DNA from 4 places in the Candidatus Sodalis pierantonii str. SOPE genome. Region 4 is predicted to be linked to each of the others. Evidence: predicted binding sites of a transcription regulator. Region 4 holds the regulator's gene; each other region holds the start of a gene.

Evidence for each region. The regulator PurR, encoded in region 4, represses purine synthesis genes. The targets are predictions, from matches to a motif close to CANGCAAACGTTTGCNTG.
Region 1: aroL (shikimate kinase AroL) is a predicted target of PurR. The motif match lies at 2,332-2,349, and genes of this name have one in related genera.
Region 2: aroL (shikimate kinase AroL) is a predicted target of PurR. The motif match lies at 2,282-2,299, and genes of this name have one in related genera.
Region 3: purL (phosphoribosylformylglycinamidine synthase) is a predicted target of PurR. The motif match lies at 1,820-1,837, and genes of this name have one in related genera.

What each region holds. Positions count from the first base shown of each region.
Region 1 is NZ_CP006568.1:823,060-830,603, forward strand. It holds gene SOPEG_RS04305 (IS5-like element ISSoEn1 family transposase) at 1-47, opposite strand, end outside; partial or broken gene SOPEG_RS04310 (oxalate/formate antiport family MFS transporter) at 128-448, shown strand; partial or broken gene SOPEG_RS30160 (Rieske 2Fe-2S domain-containing protein) at 749-952, shown strand; partial or broken gene SOPEG_RS30165 (FAD-dependent oxidoreductase) at 1,073-1,716, shown strand; gene SOPEG_RS30170 (FAD-dependent oxidoreductase) at 1,713-2,255, shown strand; gene aroL (shikimate kinase AroL) at 2,481-3,005, shown strand; gene SOPEG_RS04325 (hypothetical protein) at 3,115-3,306, shown strand; gene SOPEG_RS04330 (helix-turn-helix domain-containing protein) at 3,616-3,969, shown strand; gene SOPEG_RS04335 (hypothetical protein) at 4,029-4,259, shown strand; partial or broken gene ppnP (pyrimidine/purine nucleoside phosphorylase) at 4,372-4,669, shown strand; gene rdgC (recombination-associated protein RdgC) at 4,898-5,848, opposite strand; gene SOPEG_RS04350 (hypothetical protein) at 6,351-6,875, shown strand; gene SOPEG_RS04355 (hypothetical protein) at 6,915-7,235, shown strand; partial or broken gene mak (fructokinase) at 7,428-7,544, shown strand, end outside.
Region 2 is NZ_CP006568.1:3,424,389-3,431,932, reverse strand. It holds gene ppnP (pyrimidine/purine nucleoside phosphorylase) at 1-91, opposite strand, end outside; gene SOPEG_RS17205 (IclR family transcriptional regulator) at 204-965, opposite strand; partial or broken gene SOPEG_RS17200 (hypothetical protein) at 1,321-1,513, opposite strand; gene aroL (shikimate kinase AroL) at 1,623-2,150, opposite strand; gene SOPEG_RS30295 (FAD-dependent oxidoreductase) at 2,344-2,886, opposite strand; gene SOPEG_RS30290 (FAD-dependent oxidoreductase) at 2,883-3,716, opposite strand; gene SOPEG_RS30285 (Rieske 2Fe-2S domain-containing protein) at 3,629-3,853, opposite strand; gene SOPEG_RS28385 (hypothetical protein) at 3,995-4,171, shown strand; partial or broken gene SOPEG_RS17185 (OFA family MFS transporter) at 4,202-5,119, opposite strand; partial or broken gene SOPEG_RS27840 (IS5/IS1182 family transposase) at 5,175-5,279, opposite strand; gene SOPEG_RS17180 (IS5-like element ISSoEn1 family transposase) at 5,355-6,278, shown strand; gene SOPEG_RS27835 (hypothetical protein) at 6,271-6,486, opposite strand; gene SOPEG_RS17175 (DNA adenine methylase) at 6,862-7,544, shown strand, end outside.
Region 3 is NZ_CP006568.1:3,361,321-3,368,864, forward strand. It holds gene purL (phosphoribosylformylglycinamidine synthase) at 1-1,710, opposite strand, end outside; gene mltF (membrane-bound lytic murein transglycosylase MltF) at 2,002-3,489, shown strand; gene tadA (tRNA adenosine(34) deaminase TadA) at 3,538-4,053, opposite strand; partial or broken gene yfhb (phosphatidylglycerophosphatase C) at 4,120-4,756, opposite strand; partial or broken gene SOPEG_RS16905 (PTS transporter subunit EIIC) at 4,760-6,071, opposite strand; partial or broken gene murQ (N-acetylmuramic acid 6-phosphate etherase) at 6,225-7,102, opposite strand; gene SOPEG_RS16915 (MurR/RpiR family transcriptional regulator) at 7,246-7,544, shown strand, end outside.
Region 4 is NZ_CP006568.1:2,489,982-2,497,525, forward strand. It holds gene rnt (ribonuclease T) at 1-361, shown strand, start outside; gene SOPEG_RS12690 (Grx4 family monothiol glutaredoxin) at 666-1,013, opposite strand; partial or broken gene SOPEG_RS28805 (C40 family peptidase) at 1,418-2,279, shown strand; gene cydH (cytochrome bd-I oxidase subunit CydH) at 2,492-2,581, opposite strand; gene purR (HTH-type transcriptional repressor PurR) at 2,803-3,822, shown strand; partial or broken gene cfa (cyclopropane fatty acyl phospholipid synthase) at 4,295-5,427, shown strand; gene SOPEG_RS12715 (riboflavin synthase) at 5,495-6,112, opposite strand; partial or broken gene SOPEG_RS30900 (MATE family efflux transporter) at 6,348-7,091, shown strand; tRNA gene SOPEG_RS12730 (tRNA-Val) at 7,249-7,325, shown strand.

The DNA of each region.
Region 1 (7,544 bases), 1.7 Mb from region 4:
TTGTTGTATGCGGGCCAATTGGTGATTTTAAACTTTTGCTTTGCCATGGGGACCTGATGTTGAAACGAATGTAGTGATCAGAGCCGCCAGTCACCTAAAAGTTCGATTTATTCAACAAAGCCTCGTTCATCTTAACGAGACACTGTTCTTTATCTCACTGGCCTGCGTGGCGTTCAGTTTTGGTGGGACCATTACGGTATACCCGTCGCTGGTCAGCGATTTCTTCGGACTGAATAATCTAACCAAGAATTACGGTATTATTTATCTGGGTTTCGGCGTGGGTAGCATTATCGGCTCCCTTGTGGCGTCGCTGTTCGGCGGATTTATGGTGACGTTCCAACGGATAGCGGCTCTGCTGGTGATCGCGTTGATGATTTCGCTGACCCTGCGCCAGCCGGGGGCTGTCGATAAGCGCGGCTACCTTTTAGGGCATGCCCACGGCGAATAACAACCTGCCCCGGCCTCCGGTCGGCGGGCTTTTGCCATTATCGCCGGTCTTGGCATGCGCCGCGCCATTATCGCAGGCCTTGGTCCGCACTGCGCCGTTACGGCTGGCCTTGGCTTGCGCCGTGCCGTTACCACCGACCTCGTCTTGCCCCAAGCCGCCGGCGCCGGCTGGGGCTGAGCGCCTTTTATCAATTTGCTGCTAGGCTTACTGATAGTGCTTTAAACAGTAAGGTTTTATAAAATTAGTAAGGAGCCTATCGTGGCCTATGAGCAAATAATGCCGTTATCCTCCCTGTCGCAAATGACTCCTTGCAAAATAACCGTCGGAAAGACCGATATACTGGTAATCCGCCGCGGTGAAGAGGTCTATGCCCTGGAAGCCACCTGCCCGCACTCCGGCGCGCCGCTGGAAAAGGGGGCGCTGTGCGAAGACAAACTGGTCTGCCCGTGGCATAAATCGGTGTTCGCCATCACTGAAAGTCGCCCGGGCTCTCTGCTGGAACCGCCCTCACTGCGGGCACTGAAACGCTTCCCGGTGAAGGTGGAGCAAGATGCCGTCTGGATCGACCCGCAACCGCTTGACGAAGCCACTCCCTTGCAGGCGGCGGATAAACAGCCTACCTATGTGGTATTGGGCCCCGGCGCCGGCGGTAGCGCGGCGATAAAAGCGCTGCGTGAGAATGGTTTTACCGGCAGGCTGGTGGTGGTTGAACGTGAAAAACAGGCCCCCTACGATCGTACCGCGCTATCGAAATTTGTGCCGCAGGGCGATATGGATATCCACGACGTGCCCTCCCTGCTGCCGGAATCCTACTATCAGCAACAACAGATAGAGCGCATCAATGGCAATGTGGAAGAACTGGACAACCAGCGCCATCGTTTACGTCTGGAAGACGGTAAGACCCTTTCCTATGATCGTTTACTGTTAGCCACCGGCGCCACGCCGCCGCGCCGGACCTGCCTGGCAAAGCGCTACGCGGCGTGGAGGTATTGCGCAGCTGGGAACAGGCGGCGACGCTGGTTGCCACCGTCGAGCGGGAGCACCGGCTGGTCATTATCGGCAATAGCTTTATCGGTATGGAGGTGGCGGCGGCGCTGCGTAAACAAGCCGTAGAGGTCACGGTCGTTTCGCCCCATCCTTTACCGTTTGAAAAACAATTCGGTACCGAGTTGGGCCGCTTTTTCCGCCGCCGTCACCAGGAGAAAGGCGTCACCTTTGTCGACGGCGATCCGGCCGCTTTTGAAGGGGAAAAAGCGTCAGCGCGGTGACACTGAAAGACGGCCGACGTATTGATGCGACGCTGGTTCTGCTGGCGACGGGCGTGGCGCCGGCGACTCGATTCATCCACGATCTGCCGCTCAATGACGACGGCAGCCTGACCGTTGACCGGACGATGAAGGTGTCCGCAGACATTTATGCCATCGGTGACATCGTAACGTTCCCGCTGGACGGCAATCCTACCCGCATTGAACACTGGCGCGTGGCGCAGCAGCACGGACGTGTCGCCGCCGGTGCGATGATGGATAAGCCACACCCCTATGATGCCGTACCCTTTTTTTGGACCCAGCATTACGGCGTTCGCTATGAATATTTGGGCCATGCCGCTAAATGGGATCAGCAGGAAATTATCGGCTCGCCGGATGAGGATAACTTCGTCTCGCTGTATGGCCTGAAAGGAAATCTGGTGACGGTCGTGGCGGTCGGCCGGATGCGCACGACCGGCGTGCTATTGATTAAAATGGGCGAAAAACTCGGTTTTACCGAGGCGCAGCGCATCGTCGCCGACACCCACGAAGCGGAAAGTTGACCGCGCGCCGGCGCCGTAGCGGCAATGCCCGCGGCCTTCGCGGCGCCGATTCCCTTTACCGTAGCGCAAAATTTTGCCGGCAAACATGTGCGCCGCCATAGGTCGATGATATGATGCGCTGCCGGCACGCAACGGGGCGGCGACTCTCCGCCTCATCCTGCTCCGGCCCAGGGACGATGAACGTTCTCGTCCGCTATTTCAGGTAAGGAAAAGGACAGACAGGCAATGACACAGCCCCTATTTATGGTTGGTGCGCGCGGATGCGGCAAGACCACGGTGGGTCAGGCATTAGCGCGGGTATTGGGATATGCATTTACCGATACCGACGAGATGTTGTGGCGGTCTACCGGCAAGACTGTGGCAGAGATCGTCGCTGACGAAGGCTGGGCGGGCTTTCGGGCAAGGGAGAGCGAAATCCTGACAAGCGTTATGCAAGGGCAAACCGTGGTGGCCACGGGCGGCGGTATTATTTTATCGGCGGCTAACCGACATTTCATGCGCGCGCGCGGCACCGTGGTGTATCTGCACGTGTCGGCGCAGGAGCTTGCGCACCGTCTACAGGCGTACCCCGATGAGGAGCAGCGGCCCAGTTTGACGGGGAAACCGATGATTGAAGAAATCGCCGACGTGCTCGCCGCACGTGAAAAACTCTATCAAGAAGCGGCACACCACATATTGGACGCCAGTCAGGCGCCGGACGATGTGGTCTACGCCATTTTACAACAGCTCTATCCCAGCGCGGCGAGTTGATAATCGGGCGACTTGGGGAGGCGTGATGAGAGGTTAATCGCTTCAGCCGACGAGGCGCGGGGTGTTGGCTATACTTACCTTACGTGAGCACAACTATAAGGAAGTAACTATGGCAAGCAAACCTCCCTATCCGCGCGAAGCGCACATCGTTAAAAAAGAGAAGGGGCCGGCCGGCAAGAGCAAAACCGTCTATGAGTTGCGTGCCGACCATCCCCATCCCAATACCCTTATCAGTGAACACGACACTGAGCAAGAAGCGCTGGATTCCAAAGAGCGCTATGAGGATGAAAGCAAAAGCTGATCTTCCGGCGGCAGGACCTCGCGTCCTGCCGTTTCTACACGCTTTCCACCGTCGCGCATCACGCTTTGTCACATCATCGGCGTAAAAGATAATTCATGCTACTCTGCTGCCGTCATGGCCCAATAGGGTCAAGTGGTTGAGAATGAAGCGTATTGCTCGCGCGCGGGTCGTTATCGTTAAGATCAACACGATAGTGTTTAAATTTCTAATTAATAGCGATAAACCGATATGTGTGAGGCAGCCGGCGCACCGCGGACGGGGCGCGCAAACCGGTGAAATATTGTCTTGACGCCGACGCGCAGGCGATGAATGATAAAAACTCCGACATCAGTTCACCTGCAAAAAAATAACATTATGTCGACATTGGAAAACGCCGCCGCGGTGTTAACGTTGTTCGTCCAGCTGGGTACGGATGCGCTGCCGGAAAGTCTGTCCTTCAGCGACATGGCCCGTCGTCTCCCCTTGCCAAAAAGTACGCTTTCCCGGCTGCTTATCGCAATGGAATCGCAGGAACTGCTCGCGCGGGATCCCCACAACCGCCATTACCGGGTCGGCCACCTGCTGCGCTCATTGAGCCCGCCTGCACCGCAGAGCGGGCCGGCTACGCTTGCTGAGCGGTCGGCAGAGCGTTGTTGGCCTGTTTTTCCGAGCGGGAAGTCATAGCGCGGTTGATGCCACGCCAGGGTAGGCTGGGGGGATTTAATCAGCCCGGCATTGTCCGCTTGCTGCAGCGATTGTCATTGGGGCGCGGGCAGGGCTGTGACTTCAATCGCAATGAAACCCGCTCGGGTTACAGCGCGCTCGCAACGGCGCTGGCGGACAGCGAGCGGAGTGAGCAGATCGGCTTATGTCTGTCTTTCGTGAACGCCGGCGATAAAGGTGCCTTCCCGACCGATAAGTTGGCGGGTTTGCAGTTCGCTACGCGGATGATTGCCCAACGAATCTATCAGTAAATCGGCGGCGCAAAATTTGTTTGTCCCGGCCGGGGTTTTTGTAGAAAAAGGCGTGACGCCCGCCGAGTCGCCTTTTACACTGGTATGACATTAATTGATTAGGAAAAGACCGATGCTGAAGGTGAATGACTATTTTGCAGGGAAAGTGAAGTCCATTGGATTCGACGCCGCCAGCACGGGCCGTGCCAGCGTTGGCGTTATGGAGGCAGGGGAGTACACCTTTACCACCGGCCAGCCGGAAGAAATGACGGTTGTTAGCGGCGCGCTTAAGACGCTGCTGCCCGGCGCCAACGATTGGCAGGTTTTTATGCCGGGGGGAGTCGTTCTACGTGCAGGCACACAGCGAATTTTGCCTGCAGCTGGCGGAAACCAGCAGCTATTTATGCAGGTATCTTAGCCACTCGCGCTGAACGGGTTGGCGCAAGGCCTGCGCCGTCCCGTCCACCGTTGACGCCGCTGGGCCGAGAGGGGGCAATCTTTGCTCTCATCCCGCTTCGTTCGCGCCAGGCATACGACATTGCGTAACCTGCGCTGGCCGCGAGCCCGGCGGCATTGCCGCCTCTGCGCCGCCGCGTCCTGAAGCAATCGGTTAGGGCCATCGCCGCGCCGATTCGTCTCAGGGTTAACCGGCGGGCGGGTCAACCGTGCTTTTTCCCTGCGGCCGCCTCGGTTAGCCCTGACGCTGCGGCCTCGCCTCCCAGCCCCGCAATCAGCTCAGTGATTAAAGCCGCCAATTCACCGGTCATGAGGGTAAAATCGGCGTCGAAACGGGCGGCAAAATGGTCGCGATCGATATCATCATTTTGCTCGCGTAGCGTATCGGCGAATTTTAACCGTTTAACCGTGCCATCATCGCCCAGCACAAACTGCACTCGCTCCCGCCAATCCAGCGCCAGCTTGGTCACCAGCTTGCCTGCCTCGATATGCACCGCGATTTCGTCGCTGGACAAATCCTGCTTTTTACAGCGAACGATGCCGCCTTCTTCCAGCAGCGCTTTTAGCTCAGCCTCATCTTGCATGGCGAAGCCGGCGGCAGGATCGCCGTTGCGTACCCATTCGGTCAGGGTCATTTCAATCGGTTTTTCCATAGTCAGCGGCACCACCGGCAACGAGCCGATAGATTTGCGCAGCAGCGCCAGACAATCTTCCGCTTTTTTGGCGCTGCCGGTGTCGACCAGTACCAGATTATTGACCCGATCCAGCCACAATAACGTTTGGCCAAAACGACTGAAGGCGCGAGGCATCAATGTGTGCAGCACTTCGTCCTTGAGCGCGTCTTTTTCGGTTTTACGCAGTTTCCGGCTTTGTTCATTTTCCAGTTTGTCGATTTTGCCCTGTAGCTCCTGCTTTATCACCGAGGACGGTAGAATTTTTTCTTCCTTGCGCAGGCAAAGCAGGACATGTCCCGGTATCGCATGGGTCAGCACGTCGCTCTTGGCGCCCATGGGCGGAACCCAGCCGGATTTCGCCATATCCTGACTGCCGCAGGGAGTGAAGGCGAAGGCGGACAATTGCTGTTCGATCTGCTCCACCGACAGCTCGATCGGCCGGTTCAAACGGTAAATCATGACATTCTTAAACCACAACATAATAGATATCCCTGACCTGAGGCACCTCAACCGGCGCGATTTGCCAACAAACGCAGCTCGCATGATAACGAATTGCAGGCGCTTCCCCTAGGAAAAAGCGCACAGAGTTGTCCGTATTTGACGTTGAAGCGTGGTGTGTAACGGGCGGGGCAGGCACCGCCTGCGTTTGTCACAGGTTAAAAAAAAGGGCGCTCGGCATACCGAAGGTTCTGGAGAGGAGACCGGGGAGAGGCGCTTGCCGTAGCGCGTTAGAGGTGATTTCGCCTGTTACCGGCGTCGAAAATGCCTGATGATTTTATGATTATTAATTACCTATTAATTTAAGTTTATCAAAAAGCCGTATTACTGATGTAACCCATGCGCCAAGCGATAGCAAAAAGATAATAATTATTATTATAAAATAAATGATTCTCAAAATGCGGTATTCTTGTATTACCGTAAACATAGACTAACTTAATGGCGTAGCATCATTCTACTTTGTAAAAAATAAAGGAGTTAGCTTATGGAAACGCGGGATGTGGCTATCTGCGCCAACCGGGTGTCATGGGGATCACTTTTCAGTGGCGTTCTTACGGCATTCTCTATTTCACTCTTATTAGCGCTGCTCGGTAGCGCACTAGGATTTAGCATGGTCGATCCCTGGGCGCTATCGCTGCTGTTGGCGGTTATCATTAGTGGCTTCATTATTAGTGGTGCATTACGTTTGGCGGGAAATATGCTCGGCGCAGCGGGCAGCGCCGCCGGAAATATCGTTACGGCGGTGGGAAATAATAGCGATGAATTAGCGGGGGCGTTGAACAATGGGTTGGGGAAATTAACCCTGGACGATTCTCTGCCCGCCGATGCGTCGCCAAAAAATATTACCGATGCGCTGCAAAACAGTGAAGTTGAAGCGCTGCATCTCGACTATCTTCAGCGCCAGCTTAAGGAAATACGTGCGGAAGTCAGCCAGGCGGTCGCCGAGGCGATGCGCGCCCCTGAGCGCAGTGAGCAGATTATGGCAGGGCTGGCTGAGAGGTTGAAGTAGCGCACGGATGCCGTAGCCGACGATATCAAGCGCGACGACGTGCATCAGGCGCTGGCCAATAGTAATCGTACTATGACGCCGGAGGCGTTGAATCAGGCGACCGATAAGGTGATGCGCGATAAACAGCAGGCGGCAGAAACGATAAAACAACGGATCGATACGCTGCAGCAGAACGTCAGCCACGCGCGGGAAGATTTGCAGCGCTGGCGCGAGGAAATGAAACAACGCGCCGATAAGGCCGCTGCCGCCAGCGCCAAGTCCGCGCTTTGGTTATTCATTACCCTATTGCAGGGGGCGATAGTCAGCGCCGCCGGCGGCTGGTGGGGAGTAAGAAGTGGCGATCGCTATCACGTTCTCTAACCCTGCCACCGTTGCACGCACGGGGTGATGGGCGCCACAAAGCCAGGCTGAAACGTTACCCCACGGCGGGAATAGCTCAACTTTTTCCGGCGAATATCCTATGCTGATCCCCAAATAGTGCGCCGTGCTGCTTCCTGCCGCTTATCGCGGGGGCCACGGCGCCGGTAGATAACCGAAGCGGGGGCTGGCAACGTGCGTATCGGCATTGATTTGGGGGGTACCAAAATCGAGGTAATAGCGCTGGATGATGAGGGTCAAGCGATATTACGCAAACGGGTCGCGACGCCGCGCGATGATTATCCGGGGACG
Region 2 (7,544 bases), 930 kb from region 4:
CCATAACGCCAACGCTGGCACGGCCCGTGCTGGCGGCGTCGAATCCAATGGACTTCACTTTCCCTGCAAAATAGTCATTCACCTTCAGCATCGGTCTTTTCCTAATCAATTAATGTCATACCAGTGTAAAAGGCGACTCGGCGGGCGTCACGCCCTTTTCTACAAAAACCCCGGCCGGGACAAACAAATTTTGCGCCGCCGATTTACTGATAGATTCGTTGGGCAATCATCCGCGTAGCGAACTGCAAACCCGCCAACTTATCGGTCGGGAAGGCACCTTTATCGCCGGCGTTCACGAAAGACAGACATAAGCCGATCTGCTCACTCCGCTCGCTGTCCGCCAGCGCCGTTGCGAGCGCGCTGTAACCCGAGCGGGTTTCATTGCGATTGAAGTCCCAGCCCTGCCCGCGCACCAATGACAATCGCTGCAGCAAGCGGACAATGCCGGGCTGATTAAATCCCCCCAGCCTACCCTGGCGTGGCATCAACCGCGCTATGACTTCCCGCTCGGAAAAACAGGCCAACAACGCTCTGCCGACCGCCGTGTTCATGGCGGGCAAATGGCTGCCTACCGCATAGACCGCGGGCGCGGCGGCGCTGCTTTGAAATCGGTCCACGATACGGACTTTATCCCGATGCAGCATGCATAAATAACCAGTGCAGCGATAGCGTGCGCTGAGCTGATGTAGCGCCTGCGCCGCCCGCTCAGCAAGCGTAGCCGGCCCGCTCTGCGGTGCAGGCGGGCTCAATGAGCGCAGCAGGTGGCCGACCCGGTAATGGCGGTTGTGGGGATCCCGCGCGAGCAGTCCCTGCGATTCCATTGCGATAAGCAGCCGGGAAAGCGTACTTTTTGGCAAGGGGAAACGACGGGCCATGTCGCTGAAGGACAGACTTTCCGGCAGCGCATCCGTGCCCGGCTGGACGAACAACGTTAACACCGCGGCGGCGTTTTCCAATGTCGACATAATGTTATTTTTTTTGCAGGTGAACTGATGTCGAAGTTTTTATCATTCATCGCCTACGCGTCGGCGTCAAGACAATGTTTCACCGGTTTGCGCGCCCCGTCCGCGGTGCGCCGGCTGCCTCACACATATCGGTTTATCGCTATTAATTAAAAATTTAAACACTATCGTGTTGATCTTAACGATAACGACCCGCGCGCGAGCAATACGCTTCATTCTCAACCACTTGACCCTATTGGGCCATGACGGCAGCAGAGTAGCATGAATTATCTTTTACGCCGATGATGTGACAAAGCGTGATGCGCAACGGTGGAAAGCGTGTAGAAACGGCAGGACGCGAGGTCCTGCCGCCGGAAGATCAGCTTTTGTTTTCATCCTCATAGCGCTCTTTGGAATCCAGCGCTTCTTGCTCAGTGTCGTGTTCACTGATAAGGGTATTGGGATGGGGATGGTCGGCACGCAACTCATAGACGGTTTTGCTCTTGCCGGCCGGCCCCTTCTCTTTTTTTAACGATGTGCGCTTCGCGCGGATAGGGAGATTTGCTTGCCATAGTTACTTCCTTATAGTTGTGCTCACGTAAGGTAAGTATAGCCAACACGCCGCGCCTCGTCGGCTGAAGCGATTAACCTCTCATCACGCCTCCCCAAGTCGCCCGGTTATTAACTCGCCGCGCTGGGATAGAGCTGTTGTAAAATGGCGTAGACCACATCGTCCGGCGCCGCCTGACTGGCGTCCAATATGTGGTGTGCCGCTTCTTGATAGAGTTTTTCACGTGCGGCGAGCACGTCGGCGATTTCTTCAATCATCGGTTTCCCCGTCAAACTGGGCCGCTGCTCCTCATCGGGGTACACCTGTAGACGGCGCGCAAGCTCCTGCGCCGACACGTGCAGATACACCACGGTGCCGCGCGCGCGCATGAAATGTCGGTTAGCCGCCGATAAAATAATACCGCCGCCCGTGGCCACCACGGTTTGCCCTTGAATAACGCTTGTCAGGATTTCGCTCTCCCTTGCCCGAAAGCCCGCCCAGCCTTCGTCAGCGACGATCTCTGCCACAGTCTTGCCGGTAGACCGCCACAACATCTCGTCGGTATCGGTAAATGCATATCCCAATACCCGCGCTAATGCCTGACCCACCGTGGTCTTGCCGCATCCGCGCGCACCAACCATAAATAGGGGCTGTGTCATTGCCTGTCTGTCCTTTTCCTTACCTGAAATAGCGGACGAGAACGTTCATCGTCCCTGGGCCGGAGCAGGATGAGGCGGAGAGTCGCCGCCCCGTTGCGTGCCGGCAGCGCATCATATCATCGACCTCTGGCGGCGCACATGTTTGCCGGCAAAATTTTGCGCTACGGTAAAGGGAATCGGCGCCGGCGCGCGGTCAACTTTCCGCTTCGTGGGTGTCGGCGACGATGCGCTGCGCCTCGGTAAAACCGAGTTTTTCGCCCATTTTAATCAATAGCACGCCGGTCGTGCACATCCGGCCGACCGCCACGACCGTCACCAGATTTCCTTTCAGGCCATACAGCGAGACGAAGTTATCCTCATCCGGCGAGCCGATAATTTCCTGCTGATCCCATTTAGCGGCATGGCCCAAATATTCATAGCGAACGCCGTAATGCTGGGTCCAAAAAAAGGGTAAGGCATCATAGGGGTGTGGCTTATCCATCATCGCACCGGCGGCGACACGTCCGTGCTGCTGCGCCACGCGCCAGTGTTCAATGCGGGTAGGATTGCCGTCCAGCGGGAACGTCGCGATGTCACCGATGGCATAAATGTCTGCGGACACCTTCATCGTCCGGTCAACGGTCAGGCTGCCGTCGTCATTGAGCGGCAGATCGTGGATGAATCGAGTCGCCGGCGCCACGCCCGTCGCCAGCAGAACCAGCGTCGCATCAATACGTCGGCCGTCTTTCAGTGTCACCGCGCTGACGCTTTTTCCCCTTCAAAAGCGGCCGGATCGCCGTCGACAAAGGTGACGCCTTTCTCCTGGTGACGGCGGCGGAAAAAGCGGCCCAACTCGGTGCCGAATTGTTTTTCAAACGGTAAAGGATGGGGCGAAACGACCGTGACCTCTATGGCTTGTTTACGCAGCGCCGCCGCCACCTCCATACCGATAAAGCTATTGCCGATAATGACCAGCCGGTGCTCCCGCTCGACGGTGGCAACCAGCGTCGCCGCCTGTTCCCAGCTGCGCAATACCTCCACGCCGCGTAGCGCTTTGCCAGGCAGGTCCGGCCGCGGCGGCGTGGCGCCGGTGGCTAACAGTAAACGATCATAGGAAAGGGTCTTACCGTCTTCCAGACGTAAACGATGGCGCTGGTTGTCCAGTTCTTCCACATTGCCATTGATGCGCTCTATCTGTTGTTGCTGATAGTAGGATTCCGGCAGCAGGGAGGGCACGTCATGGATATCCATATCGCCCTGCGGCACAAATTTCGATAGCGCGGTACGATCGTAGGGGGCCTGTTTTTCACGTTCAACCACCACCAGCCTGCCGGTAAAACCATTCTCACGCAGCGCTTTTATCGCCGCGCTACCGCCGGCGCCGGTGCCCAATACCACATAGGTAGGCTGTTTATCCGCCGCCTGCAAGGGAGTGGCTTCGTCAAGCGGTTGCGGGTCGATCCAGACGGCATCTTGCTCCACCTTCACCGGGAAACGTTTCAGTGCCCGCAGTGAAGGCGGTTCCAGCAGAGAGCCCGGGCGACTTTCAGTGATGGCGAACACCGATTTATGCCACGGGCAGACCAGTTTGTCTTCGCACAGCGCCCCCTTTTCCAGCGGCGCGCCGGAGTGTGCGGGCAGGTGGCTTCCAGGGCATAGACCTCTTCACCGCGGCGGATTACCAGTATATCGGTCTTTCCGACGGTTATTTTGCAAGGGGTCATTTGCGACAGGGAGGATAACGGCATTATTTGCTCATAGGCCACGATAGGCTCCTTACTAATTTTATAAAACCTTACTGTTTAAAGCACTATCAGTAAGCCTAGCAGCAAATTGATAAAAGGCGCTCAGCCCCAGCCGACGCCTTGGGGCAAGACGAGGTCGGTGGTAACGGCACGGCGCAAGCCAAGGCCAGCCGTAACGGCGCAGTGCGGACCAAGGCCTGCGATAATGGCGCGGCGCATGCCAAGATCGGCGATAACGGCAAAAGCCCGCCGACCGGAGGCCGGGGCAGGTTGTTATTCGCCGTGGGCATGCCCTAAAAGGTAGCCGCGCTTATCGACAGCCCCCGGCTAGCGCAGGGTCAGCGAAATCATCAACGCGATCACCAGTAGAGCCGCTATCAGTTGGAACGTCACCATAAATCCGCCGAACAGCGACGCCACAAGGGAGCCGATAATGCTACCCACGCCGAAACCCAGATAAATAATGCCGTAATTCTTGGTTAAATTATTCAGTCCGAAGAAATCGCTGACCAGCGACGGGTATACCGTAATGGTCCCACCAAAACTGAACGCCACGCAGGCCAGTGAGATAAAGAACAGTGTCTCGTTAAGATGAACGAATAACAGCATGCTCATCCCCGCCATGGCGATGACCTGGGCCAGTGAGACGACCCGAAGGCGGGACATTTTATCGGACAGGACGCCCAGCACCAGGCGCCCGCTAAGATTGGCGACGGCAATAATAGTGACCGCATTGGCCGCCACCGCCGTCGATAAATGGACCAGATTCTCGCCGATATCTTTGGCAACGCCGATAACATATAACCCGCTCATACAGGCGGTAACAAACATCAGCGCCAATAACCAATATTGCGGCATACGCATGGATTCGGCCAAGGTGTAATCCCGGACCCCGGCACGCTGCCGGTCTTCCTGGCGCGGCGCGTCTTTCATCATAAGAGCGCCGGCCACGACCATTATCACTACGATACCGCTCCATAATGCAAACGTCAACGGCAGACTATAGCGGTCCAGCAGCTGGCTGTTGATGTATTTGAAGCCCAGACTGCCCAACCCATAGGCGCCAATAGCGCAGGCAGAAATCAGGCCCTTGCGTTCGGGAAACCATTTAACACAGTTAGACAACGTCAACAGATACCCGCTACCGTCCGCTAGTCCGACTAAAATTCCGGCGCACAGCCAAAGCATGATAATGGAATTGGACCACCCGGTCAGGCAAAGTCCGATGCCCAGCAATACGCCAGCGCTTTGTTGAATAAATCCGAAATTTGTGACGACTTCCTCCCTATCAGGGCGATTGTTACATGATGCGGACGCTGTTTGGCATTCCTAACAGTGTGATCCGGTTAAGTGCTTTAACCATTGTCATTGCCTCACCTACCTGCGCGTCATAGTCATGCAGACTGGCTTTGTTGAATAAATCGAACTTTTAGGTGACTGGCGGCTCTGATCACTACATTCGTTTCAATATCAGGTCCCCATGGCAAAGCAAAAGTTTAAAATCACCAACTGGCCCGCATACAACAATGCGCTCAGGCAGCGGGGGGACCTGACAGTATGGCTTGATGAGTCAGCCATTGCTGCACGGACTGAGAGTACACCACCTGAACATCGTGGCCGGCCGCTTCACTACACCGATATGGCCATTACCACGGTTCTGATGATAAAGCGCGTGTTTAACCTTTCGCTCCGAGCGTTACAGGGTTTCGTTGACGCGATTTTTAAACTGATGGGGCTGTCGCTGCGCTGCCCAGATTACTCTCTGGTCAGCCGGCGAGCAAAAACCGTCGACATCAGCATAAAAACGCCAACCCGCGGCGAAATCTCACACCTGGTCATCGATGGCACCGGCTTGAAAATCTTCGGCGAAGGCGAATGGAAAGTCAGGCAGCATGGGGCTGAGAGGCGCAGAGTATGGCGCAAGCTTCATCTGGCAGTAGATAGCGCGACACATGAAATTATCTGTGCCGATTTATCGCTAAGCGGTACGATAGATGCGCAGGCGTTGCCCGGGCTGATTAACCAAACCCACCGGAAAATCAGGGAAGCGTCGGCTGACAGTGCTTACGATACGCGTTACTGTCATGATGCTCTGCTGAGGAAAAAAATAAAGCCGCTTATCCCACCGCGAAGTGGTGCGCAATATTGGCCAGCTCGATACCATGAGCGTAACCATGCGGTGGCAAATCAGCATCTGAGCGGCAATAACGATACCTGGAAAAAGAAAGTAGGTTATCACCGGCGTTCACTGGCTGAAACGGCCATGTTCCGGTTTAAAACACTTCTGGGTGGTCATCTGAGCCTGCATGACTATGACGCGCAGGTAGGTGAGGCTATGGCAATGGTCAAAGCGCTTAACCGGATCACGCTGTTAGGAATGCCAAACAGCGTCCGCATCATGTAACAATCGCCCTGATAGGGAGAAAGTCGTCACAAATTTCGGATTTATTCAACAAAGCGACAAAGAAAACATCAACACCTATTATTCCTTTCCCTAAAATAATATCCCATACGGAAGTGCCGATTTCATCATTATCACGAAGATAAAAACGGTAATGAAAAAAAAGGACTAATAAAGCAGCAACATTTCGTAATGCCTGTAAAGAGTCCAACTTTTTATTTAGTTGTAGAGATATCGGTTTCAAATTTTCTTTAAAAATCTTATAATTAACAATAAGTTATCATCCAAATAAATTAATCATCAATAACATTACGTCCTTAACTTTTGATTATAACCTATATGTTGTATAGCAGAAACCTGTGTATAGAGGTATTTTCGTGTATAACGTAAAAATCAATTATGGAATTATCATATCTATTGTATCAGTCGATGGGTTCTAATTAATTGATTTTATTTGTTATTTTTCAACACGGAATTTATAACCACTACGCTCCCGATAGTATCTATATGTTGCAGTCGCAGTAATAATTATTTTGACGATCAATAGTTGATTGTTGATCGGTAAGATTTATAGTGTTGCATAAGGATTGCATCAATGAGTACGCCAATCATACCATGGGTGGGAGAGAAGCGGCGTCTAGCTAAACGTCTTCTATCGTGCTTTCCTGAGCACGAATGTTACGTTGAACCATTCTGTGGGGGGGCTGCGCTGTTTTTCAGTAAGGATCCATCCACGGTCGAAGTGTTGAACGATATCAACGGAGATTTGATAAACCCCTATCGGGTAGTAAAACATCATTTGGAGGAGTTTGTACGCCAGTTCAAGTGGGCCTTTAGTAGCAGGCAGCTGTTTGATTGGCTGAAAGAAACACCTCCGCAAACGCTGACCGATATCCAGCGAGCCGCCCGGTTTTACTATCTTCAGCAGCTCACATTTGGTGGCAAAGTGAGCGGGCAGAGCTTTGGTACTTCCGCTGTACGATCACAAGCATTGAACCTCCTAAGGATCGAAGAACAGCTATCACAGGCTCACCTGCGTTTATCTGAGGCAACCATAGAGCATCTTGGGTGGCAGGCTTGCATTGAAAAATATTATAGGCCACACACATTGTTCTATCTTGATCCACCTTACTGGAAGACTCAAGGCTATGGCGTGGCGTTTACCCTGGAGCAATACAGCATCATCGATAGTCTGGCTCATTCGATATCAGGGAAAATGATTATTTCAATTAATGATATCCCAGAAATGAGGCAAATATTCAAAAATCT
Region 3 (7,544 bases), 870 kb from region 4:
GCGCTCGCAGCGGCAGATGGCGTCAAATTCCGCCAGCCGCTCCGGCGCGACCGCCATAACATAACGCTCTTGGGATTCGTTGCACCAGACTTCGAGCGGGCTCATGCCCGGTTCGTCATTGGGAATTTCGCGCAATTGGAAACGGCCGCCGCGCCCGCCGTCGCTGACCAGCTCCGGCATCGCGTTGGACAAGCCGCCGGCGCCCACGTCATGGATAAAGAGAATCGGATTCTCCTCGCCCCGCTGCCAGCAACGGTCGATAACTTCCTGGCAGCGGCGTTCCATTTCCGGATTGTCGCGCTGCACCGAGGCGAAATCCAAGTCGGCGTCTGACTGCCCGGAGGCCATCGAAGACGCCGCGCCGCCGCCGAGGCCAATATTCATCGCCGGTCCGCCCAGAACAATCAGCTTGGCGCCCACGCTGATTTCCCCTTTTTGCACGTGGGATGCGCGGATATTGCCGATGCCGCCGGCCAGCATGACGGGCTTGTGGTAACCCCGCAGCTCCACGCCGTTGTGGCTATCAACGCGCTCCTCATAGGTGCGGAAATAGCCGGTCAGCGCCGGGCGGCCGAATTCGTTGTTGAACGCGGCGCCCCCGAGCGGCCCGTCGGTCATGATATCCAGCGCGCTGACGATGCGCTCCGGGCGGCCGAAGTCTTCTTCCCACGGCTGCTCAAAGCCCGGGATGCGTAAATTGGAGACCGAAAAACCGACCAGACCGGCTTTCGGCTTGGCGCCGCGGCCGGTAGCGCCTTCATCGCGGATTTCGCCGCCTGAGCCGGTCGCCGCGCCGGGCCAGGGCGAGATGGCGGTCGGGTGGTTATGGGTTTCGACCTTCATCAAAATGTGCGCCGCTTCCTGATGGTAGTCATAGCGCCCCGCCTGCGCATCGGGAAAGAAACGCCCCACCGCCGATCCTTCCATCACCGCGGCGTTGTCTTTATAGGCGGACAACACAAACTCGGGCGTCTGCTCGAAGGTGTTTTTGATCATCTTGAACAGCGACTTCGTCTGCGGCTGGCCGTCGATAACCCAGTCGGCGTTGAAGATCTTGTGCCGGCAATGCTCTGAGTTAGCCTGCGCGAACATGTACAACTCGACATCGCTGGGATTACGCCCCAAACGGGTGAAGGCCGCGAAGAGATAATCGATTTCGTCCTGCGCCAGCGCCAGACCCAGCGCCAAATTGGCCGCCTCCAGCGCGCCGCGCCCTTCGCCCATCACGTCCACCAGCGTCACCGGCGCCGGCGCGTGCTGAGCAAATAACGCCTGCGCCTCCTCCAGACGGGTAAACACCGTTTCCATCATCCGATCGTGCAACAGGGCGGCGAGCTGGCGCCACTGGGGCTCACTCAGCCGCGGCGCCTGAATATAGTAGGCCAAACCGCGCTCCAGACGCATGACCTGGGGCAAGGCGCAGTTGTGGGCAATATCTGTCGCCTTCGACGACCAGGGAGACCGCGTGCCGGGTCGCGGCGTCACCAGCAATAGCCGCCCCTGCGGCTGATGTTTGGCGAGAGAAGGCCCGTATTTCAATAGTCGCTGCAGCCGATTTAACGCATCCTCGTCGAGCGCCGTGCTGACATCGGCGAAATGGATGTATTCGGCATAGATATCGTCGACCGGCAGACGGGCGTCCTGACAGCGGACCAGCAGCTTATTAATGCGAAATGCGGACAGAGCGGGCGAACCGCGCAATATTTCCATAGTAACAGATCTCTCGTTTTGAACCGCCGGCCGCGGGTGTGTGGCTCGACCATTCATGGGGCGCAACAGCAGGGGAAAACGCGCGTCATTATAGAGAATCCCGGCTGCGGACGAAACCGTTTGCGCAGTTATTCTTTCATCCTTATTGACCCCCTGAGCACCTGAACGCATGCATCAATCTTGTTGCACGTTGGCGCTTTGTTGCGCAAAATTCCCTCCTGTTCGGAGAAAAAACCATAATAATACTGCCGTTAACGACAGCGAGGCCTGCCTCCGGCATGAGATAACGCTTTGAAGCGCTTTAAATTAAATTATTTTATTATCGGCCTTATCGCCATTTTGCTCACCTGGGCACTCTGGACTACCGTCCCCTGGCGAAACGCCCATCAGGATAGCCTGGCGGCCATTAAAGCGCGCGGCGAACTTCGTATCAGCACTCTGGACGCGCCGCTGAGCTATTATCGCGTCAATAATCAACCGGCGGGTTTCAATTACGATCTGGCGCAACGCTTCGCCGATTACCTCGGCGTCAAACTGAAGGTGCGCGTTCGCAGCAATCTGAATCAGCTGTTTGACGACTTGGATAATGACAACGCCGATCTTCTGGCCGCCAGCTTGATTTACAACACTGAGCGGCTGAACAGATTCACCGTTGGTCCGTCCTACTATTCGGTATCGCAGCAATTGGTGTACCGCCTGGGCCAGCCGCGGCCGAAAAATTTGGGGGATCTCCGGGGGCGGCTGGCGGTCGCTTCGGGGTCGGCGCAAATTTCCCAGCTCCGGCAGTTGAAAAAGAAGCAATATCCGCAGTTATCCTGGGAAGTCTCATCGGATTTAAGCAGCCGGTCGCTGCTGGAAAAAGTGGCGGAGGGTAAGCTGGATTATACGCTGGCCGACTCCGCCACCGTCGGGCTGCTGCAGCGAGTGCATCCGCAGCTGGCGGTGGCGTTTGATATTACCGAGAAAGAACCGGTTACCTGGTATCTTCGGCGCAGCGATAGCGAGGGGCTGTCGGCCGCGCTGCTGGACTTCTTCAGCCAGTTAAACGACAACGGCATCATGGCGCGGCTGGAGGAAAAGTATCTCGGTCACGTTGGCGGGTTCGATTATGTGGATACCAAAACCTTCCTTAACGCAATTGATGCGATTCTGCCCGCGCTGCAACCGCTGTTTGAACGCTATGCCCGCGATATCGATTGGAAGTTGCTGGCGGCCATTTCCTATCAAGAATCCCATTGGGATCCGCTAGCCACGTCGACCACCGGGGTACGCGGGCTGATGATGCTTACCCACCCCACCGCCGACAGTCTGGGAATAGGCGATCGAACCAACGCCGAGCAAAGCGTGCGCGGCGGCGCGCTTTATTTGTCGCGCATGATGCAGCGGGTGCCGGATTCCATCCCAGAAGATGAAAAGATTTGGTTTGCCCTGGCGGCCTATAACATGGGCTATGCCCATATGCTGGATGCGCGCGCCCTGACGGCGAAGCAGCAGGGCAACCCCGACAGTTGGGTCGACGTGAAGCTGCGGCTGCCGATGCTCAGCCAGCCGCGCTATTACAAACAAACGCTGTACGGTTACGCCCGCGGCCAGCAGGCGTATAACTACGTGGAAAATATCCGCCGCTATGAAATCAGTCTGGTGGGGTATTTGCAGGAAAAAGAGAAAAAGGCGGCGCAATTGGCGGCCTGGAACGCCGATCCCGCCAATGCCTACCCGGTGGTCACGTCGGAGGATCTACAGACGCTAACGCCGGCCAGCACGGGTGCCCATCCTTAACACGGCGCTTTCTTGAGGCGGTGTGTCCTGTGTGCGCCCGCGGTGGTGTTAGGAGCGTTCGTCGGGCAGCGGCGGTTGCAGCCCCAGGCGGTGTGCCCTGTGCTGCGCCCGACGATGGCGAAAGAAAGCGCTGAGCTGAGCTGAACACGCCTGCGCCAGCACGCCGCCGGTGAGTATAACTCGGTGGTTCATCCCCGGATGGCCGAGCACATCCAGCAGCGATCCCGCCGCGCCGGTTTTTTCGTCATGCGCGCCAAAAATCAAACGGCCGATGCGAGCGTGGATCATCGCCCCCGCGCACATCACGCACGGTTCCAGCGTCACGTACATCGCCGCGTTCAGCAACCGGTAATTACCCACCCGCCGCCCCCCCTGGCGCAGCACCATGATTTCGGCGTGGGCGGTGGGATCATGATGACCGATGGAGCGGTTCCAGCCCTCGCCGATAATCTCGTCGTTCAACACCAATACCGCGCCGACCGGCACTTCGCCCTCGGCTTGCGCGCCCCCCGCCAGCATCAGGGCGTGACGCATCCAAAATTCATCGCTGCAATGCTCGCTCATGACCGCTCCCCCGGCTGACAACCGCGGCGGATTATACCGGCCAGGCCGCGGGTTAGGAAGGGGGGCTCAATCCAGCCGCTTAAGTTGACCGTCATGGGTGACCCGCCAGCGATATTCGCAAAAATAAAGCAGCGGACTGTCGTGAACGCTGTCGCTGTAACCGCTATACAATTTCAACGGGATCCCCAGCTCGCGCTCCAACTGCGCCACTTTTTTATGGCCCAGACAGCGCAGGGTCAGCACCCAGCCGCCGTAGCGCCGGTGCATACGGCTGCCGATAAGCCGCACCTGGGGCAAGAAAACCGCATCGTGGTAAACATTTTCCACCAGCGACTCCGGCGAGCCGGTAATAAGCCACACCTGGGCATCCTGGGGCGAGGTAGTCGTCGAGGCGCGCCAATACATGCGGAAAACGCCGCACGCGCTGACGGAAGACCGCCGCGAACGCCGCCTGTAGCGCCTGCAGCTTGGCCTCGCTGTGGCCGAAGGTAATCGACCAGAGCAGCAGGCTCATCGGCCAGCGGGCCGAGCGGCCTTTTACCAGCAGCCCAAGAGCCACCACCGGAAGAACGGGGATCACCAGCACGATGTTCAGCGGCAAATGCGCAAGCAGATAGCTCAGGAAGCAGCCGAACATATCCTGTTGATGCAGCGTGCCGTCCAAATCAAAAAACACGACGCGCTGGGCGGTTGGGTTAATCAAAAGCTACTCCTCTGGATCGTTGAATCCTATCAGCCATGTAAAAATAAATCCCCCCGTGATGGCGGCCGCCCATCCGGCCAAATAGGCGGCGACTTTACCGGTGACGATGGTCAGCGCCAGCGGCAATCCCGACAGACCAAAAGTGATAAGCATCGCCACTTTAAGATAACTTATCACCGCGCCGCCCACCGCACCGCCGAGGCAGGCGGCAACAAACGGTCGACCAAGAGGCAGCGTGACGCCGAAAATCAGCGGCTCGCCGATACCGAGCAACCCCACCGGCAAGGCGGCCTTGATCACCTTTTTCAGCCGGGCGCTACGGGTTTTCACCAGCACGGCAAAGGACGCGCCTACCTGCCCCACCCCGGCCATGGCCAGGATCGGCAGCAGAGGATTGACGTCGTGGGACTGAATGAGCTCCACATGCAGCGGCACCATCCCTTGATGCAGGCCGGTCAGCACCAGCGGCAAAAAACTTCCCGCCAGTAAAGTGCCGACCGCCATGCCACTGCGATCAATCGCGACATTCACCCCGTGGGCAATAGCGTCGGATACCGCCCCACCGAGCGGTTGCAGCACAACTATCGCCAGCGACGCAGTTATCAGTGTAGTCAGAAGCGGATTAACTATCAGCTCTATCGACTCCGGTAAATGGCGCCGCAACACTTTTTCCACCCAGCACATCAGGGCAACCACCAGCAACACGGCGATCATCCCGCCACGACCGGGCTGTAGCGGCTCGTCGAAAAGCCGGATTTGCGCTAGACCGGGGCTGCTCAAAATCGCGGCCATCACCCCGCCCATGGCCTGTGAACCGCCGAACACCCGCGCCGCGTTTACCCCCACCAAAATGTTCATGATGGCGAATACCGCACTGCCAAACAGCGCCAGCAGTCCGAGCACATTAGGATAGGACCGCGCTATATCGCCGCTGACGTCCGAACGCGTAAGCAAATTGATCAGTCCCGTGATAAGACCGGAGGCGATAAACGCCGGGATGAGCGGAATAAACACGTTGGCCAACTGGCGCAGAGCGCCGCTGACGGGGGACCTCGCCCGGCGCATTCGGCAGTAGGCGGCGCATGGCGTCGACGATCTTCGCCGCGGCGCCCGGTCCAGCGATAAGCTGATGCTGCCGGCCCTGCATAATGTAGCCTTTAACGCCCTCCACACGTTTGATGGCGTCGATATCCACGCGTCGGTCATCGACCACTTCGACCCGCACCCGGGTCATGCAGTTCTCCAGCTTTAGCACATTTTCCGGCCCGCCAAGGCCGGACAGCAGCGCTGCCGCCACGCTGTCGCTCTGATGCATTCTGGGGCTCCCGTCCCGTTAATGATGGCGCACCGCGTTGAGCCGGCGCGCCCCAAGCGTCCGTTAGGCCGACGGGCGGATAGCGCGCCGTTGGGCGTCGCATTGGCGCTGGTCAAAGACAGCTTTGCCCAATGTGCCGCTCGCCGACCCCTGTTATGTGCGGTCGTCCGCCAACGCCACCCGCAAAAAGCCGTCGTGCGCTCCCAGCGCCGCTTAGCAGCATGAGAATAGCCGGTTTAACGTCATAGTCGGTCTGCGCCGGGGCCGACTTTGCCCGGTCGACGCCGACGCCGCAGGCCTCGCAAACAATGCGGCAGGCGCGGTCGCGAAGCTTCACATTGGTGGCCTTTACATCCACCATTAGGTTTTGATAAACCTTGCCCAGTTTCACCATGGCGCCGGTGGAGATCATATTCAGCACCAGTTTCTGCGCGGTGCCGGATTTCATGCGCGTCGAACCGGTCAGCACTTCTGACCCCACCACCGGTGATATCGCAATATCCGCCGCCTGGGCGATCGGCGAATCCGGATTACAGGAGACCGCGACGGTGGCGCAGCCCAGCGTGCGGGCATAGCGCAATGCGCCCAGCACGTACGGGGTTCGGCCCGACGCCGCGAGCCCCACGACGAGATCGGCGGGGGTGAGCTGGAGGTGTCGGAGGTCGCGTTCTCCCAGCGCCATATCGTCCTCCGCCCCCTCCACCGCTTTGAGCAGCGCGCCGGGACCGCTGGCAATGAGGCCGATCATCTTGTCTGGCGGCACGCCGAAGGTCGGCGGGCATTCCGACGCATCCAGCACCCCCAGCCTGCCGCTGGTGCCGGCCCCCAGATAGATAAAGCCGCCCGCCGGCCCCGAGCGCCTGCGCCGCCCGATCGATAGCGGCGGCCACCGCCGGCAGCTCGGACGCAATGGCCTCCGGCACCTGCTTGTCCTGTTGATTAAACAGCCTCACCATCTCAAGCGTTGGTAAGGTATCCAAAGCCATCGAGTCCGGATGGCGTGTTTCCGATACGAGCGCCCCTAAATTCATACAGTCACCGTTGAATTTTTAATTCAAATAATAAAAACTATTATCGAATAGATAATTCCTGTAGGCGAGGGAAATCTCGCCGCCCGATCCCGGGGAGCCTTCCCCTCGTTCCGCTACGACGGCGTAACGCCGGAGAACAGTGCATGAGCCGTTTATTACGGATACGCCAGTTATACCGATCGCTATCACGCAATGACCAGAAATTGGCGGATTTTTTACTGCATCATACCGAAGAAGCGCGTCATCTTAGTTCACAGCGCGTGGCGGAAATGACCGGCGTCAGCCAGTCAAGCGTGGTGAAATTTGCTCAGAAGCTGGGTTACAAAGGGTTTACCGCGCTAAAACTTGCCCTGAGCGAAGCGCTGGTCAATCGTCAGGATCCGCCCTCCATACCGGTACATAACCAAATACTCAGTGATGATCCCATCAAAACCGTAGGCGA
Region 4 (7,544 bases):
CATTATAGTCGCCCACAATGCGGCTTTTGATTACAGCTTTTTCATGGCCGCCGCCGGTCGCGCCGGCCTGAAACGCAACCCTTTCCATCCCTTCGCCACCTTTGATACGGCGGCGCTCAGCGGGCTGGTGCTCGGCCAGACCGTGCTGGCGAAAGCCTGTAGCGCCGCCGGCATTGCCTTTGACAACGGTGAAGCGCATTCGGCGCTCTATGACACCGAACGTACCGCGACCCTGTTTTGTGAATTGGTCAATCGCTGGAAACGTCTGGGCGGCTGGCCGGTCGCGCTACCCGCCACGGGTGACGCCGAAGAAGAGGCTTGCGCCGCGCAGGATCGCGCCAACCCCACTATCGATCTGTAAACGCTGCCACGCCGCGGGCCGTCTGCGCGGCCAATGACAGGGCTTTAGCGCTTGCAGGGCACACCACCTGCCCGTCCCCGGGGCGCCCTGGCGCTTGAGATGTTGCCTAGCGAATGCCGCAGGGCATGCCGGGCGGCGATGACGCCCGTACTGCCCCGCGCCCGGCACGCTGAGACGCAAAAAAAACCACCCGCTGTGCCTTGGGTGGTTTTTGGTGCGATAGCGCCGAGGCGGTCTCTCGGCCGCGGCGCGTTAGCGCCGGACAGCATCGGGGCTGCGCGCTGTACTGCGCACATTCCTCCCGTTACTGCGCGTTATCCGCTTGCGAATTGTATTTTACCGCCGTTTCTTTAATCAGCGGCTGCAGCTCGCCGCGCTGGTACATTTCAATGACAATGTCGCAGCCGCCGATAAGCTCGCCGTCCACCCACAGCTGCGGGAAGGTCGGCCAGTTGGCGAATTTTGGCAGTTCAGCGCGGATATCCGGATTGGTTAGCACATCGACATAGGCAAAACGCTCACCGCTGGCGGACAGCGCCTGTACCGCCTGGGCGGAAAAACCGCAGCCCGGTAATTTAGGCGAGCCCTTCATGTACAGAAGAATCGGATTCTCGGCGATCTGTTGCTGAATTTTTTCGATAGTCGTGGTCATTGTCTCGCTTCCTTAAGCCAGTGGCTGGCTTTTATTTATCATACATCGGGTCTGACGTAATTCACTATTCTAACGATTCCGGGGGGAACATTTAAATGCTTTTTTCACGTTAGCCCCGCCGGCGGGCTTCAGCCGCCCCGGCCGTGATACAACGGGCGCGAACGCCGGGTCTGCCCTTGCGGCGGCGAAGATTTGCGACTAGGGCGTTTAACGGGCCGTAAAACCGTTGCTTTTTACGGCTGCACGCGCGCAAAAATGCCGCATCACGCATGTTATTCACGTTTATTCACAATCTGTAGGAAAATACGGATGCATTAGAACCGCAAATAGCTTAAATTCAGCTGAGCCGTCATTTTCTCCCGACCTTGGGCCACAGAGGATAGCGTTTATGCTTTACGCTTTTTGTGCTGCTGTTTACCCAGCTCTTTCTCAATCTCGCGCACGCCGCGCCGAATGCGGGAGTCAATGCCGATCAACGTAAATCGCAGGCCAGCGCGGCGAAAACCGATGACCGACGCAAGCGCAAGCCCGTTAAACTGCAAAAAAAGACCCGCAGCACCGAGAGCGAGCATCTGGGTAATCCCAAGTTAAAATCTGCCGTGGTGAAACCCCGCAAGGCCGTCGCCACCAAAACGCCCCCCCCCCGACGCAGCGCCAACCGTCGTCGTGAAGGTGGGCAAAAGCCCCATTACGTCTTCCCGCCGCCAACGTGAAAATACTCGTCTGGCGCATAACCAGGCCGCCGGCAAAGGGCTGAAGAAAGCCTATGGACGCCATCGCGGCGGCGCGCGAGCCCGGACCGCGGCCATTGCGGCAGACGCTCAACCATTGCGCATGAGCGAAAGCCACAAGGTTCGCTACCAGCACGCTAAATTAACGGCGATGGCCAAACAGATGTCGCAGGTGGGTAAGCCCTATCGTTGGGGCGGTAAATCGCCGACCACCGGTTTCGATTGCAGCGGGTTGATTTACTACGCCTATAAAGACTTAATCCGCGTGCCGCTGCCGCGTACCGCGAATGAAATGTACCACTTGCGGGATGCTGCGCCGGTAAAAAAGAGCGAGTTGGAAAGCGGCGATCTGGTCTTTTTCCGCATCCGCATCCGCAACACGGCGGATCATGTCGGGGTTTATCTGGGCAATGGCCGTTTCATTCAGTCACCCCGCACCGGGCGTGACATCCGTATCAGCTACCTGAGCGAAGATTATTGGCAGGATCATTATGTCGGCGCCCGCCGCGTGATGACGCCTACCACCATTCGCTGACGGCCACGCGCGACAGCCTCTCCCCCTTGCCGTCGCAGCGCGGGTCTTAAGGGGCCTTTTGACGCCCCCGCCAGCTCACCGTGCCGATCCGCGCGTCGTTACTAGGCCGCAAATCAATCCCCCGCCCTTAGAAGTGGTTTAGGGATGATAAAAAAAAGGGCCTGGAGCCCTTTTTACCGTCTGGGTGATGTTCGGCCCGGCGCCAAACGCGATCAATCCAATACGGTGGTAAAGCTGAAGATAATGATGACCAACAGCGAAAAGACGGTAGTCGTTAACGACCAAGCAAAATCGCGGCTCATGATATTTCCTTTTAACGCTTCTGCGTCAGGTGGCTAAGTTAGTCGGTATTCGTTCTCTATCTTGCCATAGCCGTGGCCAAAAAGCATGTCCCGTCGGCGGCTCAACGCATATAACGCTTTCACTTTCTCGACAAGATCGAGGAAAATTGCCTTTTGTTGGCAGGCAAACGATTCACATAGCATTATCCCCTACTGCCGAGGGATCCAGGAGTAGTTTAGAGATGGCAACCATAAAAGATGTAGCCAAACACGCGGGGGTATCAACGACCACGGTTTCCCATGTGATTAATAAAACCCGCTTCGTGGCGCCGGAGACCAAACGCGCCGTATGGGACGCCATCAAACAGCTCAGCTATTCCCCCAGCGCGGTGGCGCGCAGCCTGAAGGTCAACCGCACCAAATCCATCGGTCTGTTGGCCAGCACCAGCGAAGCCCCCTATTTCGCCGAGATAATTGAATCCATAGAGCTTCACTGTTTTGCCAAACGCTACACCCTTATCCTGTGCAATTCCCACAACGAAACATCGAAACAGCAGGCCTATTTGCAAATGCTGGCGCAAAAGCGGGTCGATGGGCTGCTGGTGATGTGCGTTGAATACCCCGAAGCCCTGCTGCGGCTATTGGAAGAATATCGCCATATTCCCATGGTGGTGATGGATTGGGGTGAGGTGCGCGGCGATTTTACCGATACCATCGTCGATAATGCCTTTGCCGGCGGTTATATGGCCACCCGCTATTTACTCGATCGCGGCCACCGGGATATTGGCGCCATTCCCGGCCAGCTGGCGCGCAACACCGGCGGCGGACGCCACCGCGGTTATCTTCATGCGTTAAAAGAGGCCGATATTCTGCCCAACCAGGCCTGGATCGTTCAAGGTGATTTCGAACCGGCTTCCGGTTATCGCGCCATGCAACATATTCTGGCCCAGTCTCACCGTCCCAGCGCGATATTTTGCGGCGGCGGCGAGATGGCGATGGGCGCATTGTGCGCCATCCACGAGCATGGGCTGCGCGTACCGCAAGACATTTCACTGATAGGCTACGATAATGTCAGCCACTCACGGTATTTCACCCCCGCGCTTACCACGGTGGATCAGCCCAAGGCCGTATTGGGGGAATCCGCGCTGACCATGCTGCTTGATAGGATCATCAGCAAGCGGGAAGCCGCGCAGACAATTGAGGTCCATCCCACCCTGGTGGAGCGCTGTTCGGTGGCCGATGACCCCTACCATAACCGCTAATCTTGTGCCGTCGTTGGCTGAGGCCCCGTGTTTGCGGCGGCGTTGGCCATTATGCACGGCGTTTTACGCGCTACGTGGCCGCGCAAATTTCCCCGCGACGCAGAAATGAATAATAACTCTTTAGGCGCACTAACTCTTTGAGGAGTGTGACTGTTTCCCAAAGTTATCATTAACTTAGGCTATTATTCCTATTGCTGTTTTTGGAGTTGTCTAAAGCCGGATGCAGGCTTATACTCAATTACGTTAACAATTATAACGAGTTGTTTATTCATTTTGCTTTAGGGACGTGATGTTTACTCATGCATGCTTTTTCGTGCAAAGCAGCCGGTTTAACAACCATTCTGAGTTTCTATTCCTCTGTTAATTTGTCGTATCAGACACCACGGCTTACCGTGGATTCTTATAAAAGCTCGCAGGCAGCGCCTGGCTCTTCCTGACGAGGTATTTTTAGAAGAAAGGTGATGGAGAAGCTATGAGTTCCTCGTGTGTTGAAGACCTGAGCTTTCAGGATAACGCTTGGTATCGCATCGTCCATGAATTACTCGCTGAAGCCGACATTGAAATCAATGGTCCATTCGATATTCACGTCAACAACCCGGATTTTTTTAAGCGCGTACTACAGGACGGTTCACTGGGTTTAGGTGAAAGTTACATGGATGGCTGGTGGGATTGCGAACGGCTGGATATGTTTTTTCAGCGTGCGTTGCGCAGCGGACTGGAAAATAAGCTTCCCCATCATTTAAAAGATACCCTACGCGTCGCCGCGGCGCGCCTGACTAATCTCCAATCGCGCAAAAGGGCCTGGATCGTCGGTAAAGAACATTACGATTTAGGCAATGATCTCTTCTCGCTCATGCTCGATCCGTATATGCAATATTCCTGTGGTTATTGGCCTCATGCCGCCAGCCTTGAGCAGGCCCAGCAAAATAAACTGGAAATGATTTGCCAAAAACTGCAATTGCAGCCGGGGATGTCGGTTGCGGCTGGGGCGGTCTGGCGAATTATGCGGAACAACATTATGGCGTTAAAGTCCACGGCGTCACCATCTCGACCGAGCAGCAAAAGCTGGCGCAAACGCGTTGCGCAGGACAAGATGTCACGATTTTGTTGCAGGATTATCGCGATTTAAATTTGCAGTTCGATCGCATTGTCTCGGTAGGGATGTTCGAGCACGTGGGGCCGAAAAACTACCCAACCTATTTCGATGTGGTGGCCCGTAATTTGAAACCCGACGGCCTGCTTTTGCTGCACACCATCGGCACGAACCGGACCGATATGAATGTGGATCCATGGATCAACAGATATATCTTCCCGAACGGCTGCCTGCCGTCCGTACGGCATATCGTCGATGCCAGCGAGCCTCATTTCGTCATGGAAGACTGGCATAATTTCGGCGCGGATTATGATCGCACGCTCATGGCCTGGCATGAACTCTTCATCGCCGCCTGGCCGACGTTGCAGGGCAATTATTCCGAACGTTTTTACCGCATGTTTGTATACTACTTACAGGCCTGCGCCGGCGCGTTCCGCGCCCGCAATATCCAGCTATGGCAGGTTCTGTTCAGCCCTCGGGGCGTCGAAGGCGGTCTGCGCGTCGCGCGGTAAGCGTTGCGCCGTCATGGCTGCCGGCGCACATGACGGCGCTTTCAGACCGCGCCGCCGCCCACCTGGGTCAGGCGCGCTCGCGCGCCGCCAAAACCCGCTCCACGGTGTCGACAATCGCCTGCGTCTGCGGGTCGATTTCGATATTGACGCTATCGCCGAGTCGTTTCTTACCGAGCGTGGTGCGCAGCAACGTTTCAGGAATTAAATGTACGCAAAAACGGTTGCCCGCGACTTCGCCTACCGTCAGGCTAATACCGTCAACACCGATATAACCCTTATGCAGGATGTATTTCATCAGCGCCCTGTCCGGCAAGGAAAACCAAATTTGCCGATTGTTCTCTGAGGTCACGATTTTGGTCAATTCGGCTGTGCAGATAATATGCCCTGACATCAGATGACCGCCAATCTCCGCCTGCAGGGTCGCCGCCCGTTCCAGGTTGATCTCATCGCCAACCTTAAGCGTGCCTAAGTTGGTCAGCCGGAGCGTTTCTTTCATCAGATCGAAGCTGACCACGTCGCCCGCGATGACGGTCACTGTCAGGCAACATCCGTTATGGGCCACCGACGCGCCGATGGTCAAACCCGGCAACAGCGCCGCCGGCAGGCGGACGTGATGGGTACGAAAATGGTCTTTTTCCTCAATCGCGGTAATGGGCGCGGTGGCCTGAACAATCCCCGTAAACATGCGTTTTCCTCATCTGGCTACACCGAATAACTCGGCGCTCAGTTTGCCCCATAATATGACAAATTCCAAATACTGACACGATACAATAGAGGCTATGCCCCTTATATCGCGTCATTTTCCTGCTATCTTCGCCAACAAAATGCATTACACTATGCCGCTAAAAGGATCCAGCCGTGTTAACGCGTGCGGGTTCCATTAATAAACTCGGTTCGTCACTCGCAACAAAGGTGTCCGCGTGCAAAATTATGTTAAGGAAGCGCGTATCTTAGTGGCTTTGGCCATCCTGGTAATTTTCGCCCAAGTATCGCAAACGGCGATGGGGGTCGTGGATACCATCATGTCCGGCTCGGTAAGCGCCACCGATATGGCCGCGGGTAACGGTGGGCACCTCCATCTGGCTGCCGGTCATTTTGTTCGGTCACGGCCTGCTGCTGGCGCTAACGCCGGTTATCGCGCAGCTCAACGGCTCCGGACGGCGAGACCGGATTGCCCATCAGATACGTCAGGGCTTCTGGCTGACGCTGGGCGTGGCGGCCACCATCCGCATCGGCTTTCGCCTGGGGGAAGGCGATGTCGAGCAGGCGCGAGTCAGCGCCAGGGCCAGGGCCAGGGCCAGGGCCAGGGCCAGGGCCAGGGCCAGCCTGATGATAGGCGTCACGCTGGCCTGCTGCGTGAGCGGATTGCGCTCTTGTATAACGATACGCCGGCGGTCGTGGCCATGGCCTCGCATTTAATGCTGCTAGCGGCCCTATATCAGATTTCTGATTCCATCCAGGTTATCGGCAACGGCGTGCTGCGCGGCCTGCCGTGCGGGTACGTGCTGGCGCTGACGGATTGGCTGCGCCCCGCCATGGGTCCCAGCGGTTTCTGGATTGGATTTATTGTCGGTCTGACCTCAGCCGCCGTTTTGATGATGTTCCGGATGCGCTGGCTACAGCGCCAAACCCCCGCGCGCATTTTGCGTCGGGCGGCGCGTTGAGGGGCATGACGCGTCTTGATCGGTGAAAAAGCCGGCTTAATGCACATTCCCTCGACAATCAATCGGCGTTCGGGGGGGGGGGGGAAAACGCGTTTTCCCCTTGCAAGGCGTGATAGAGCCCGTTAATATTCGTCCTGCAGGCAGCAGGCAACAAAATGCGTTCTTAGCTCAGTTGGTTAGAGCACCACCTTGACATGGTGGGGGTCGATGGTTCGAGTCCATTAGAACGCACCAAATCTTATCGTTCCCTTTTCCCTCGCACTCCTTTTTTAACCGCTACTGTTTCCGCAGCGATGATGTTGCGCTATGTTTCCCACGGCCTCTCTTCAGCCAGCGTCATCGGCGCCGGGTATTATCATGAGGGTAAACAACGTGCACGAGCGCGTGACAAAACGGTCTTTGCCGGTTGCGACGATCTGCGGCAAAAATGACACAATAACGCTTTTTTTTGTG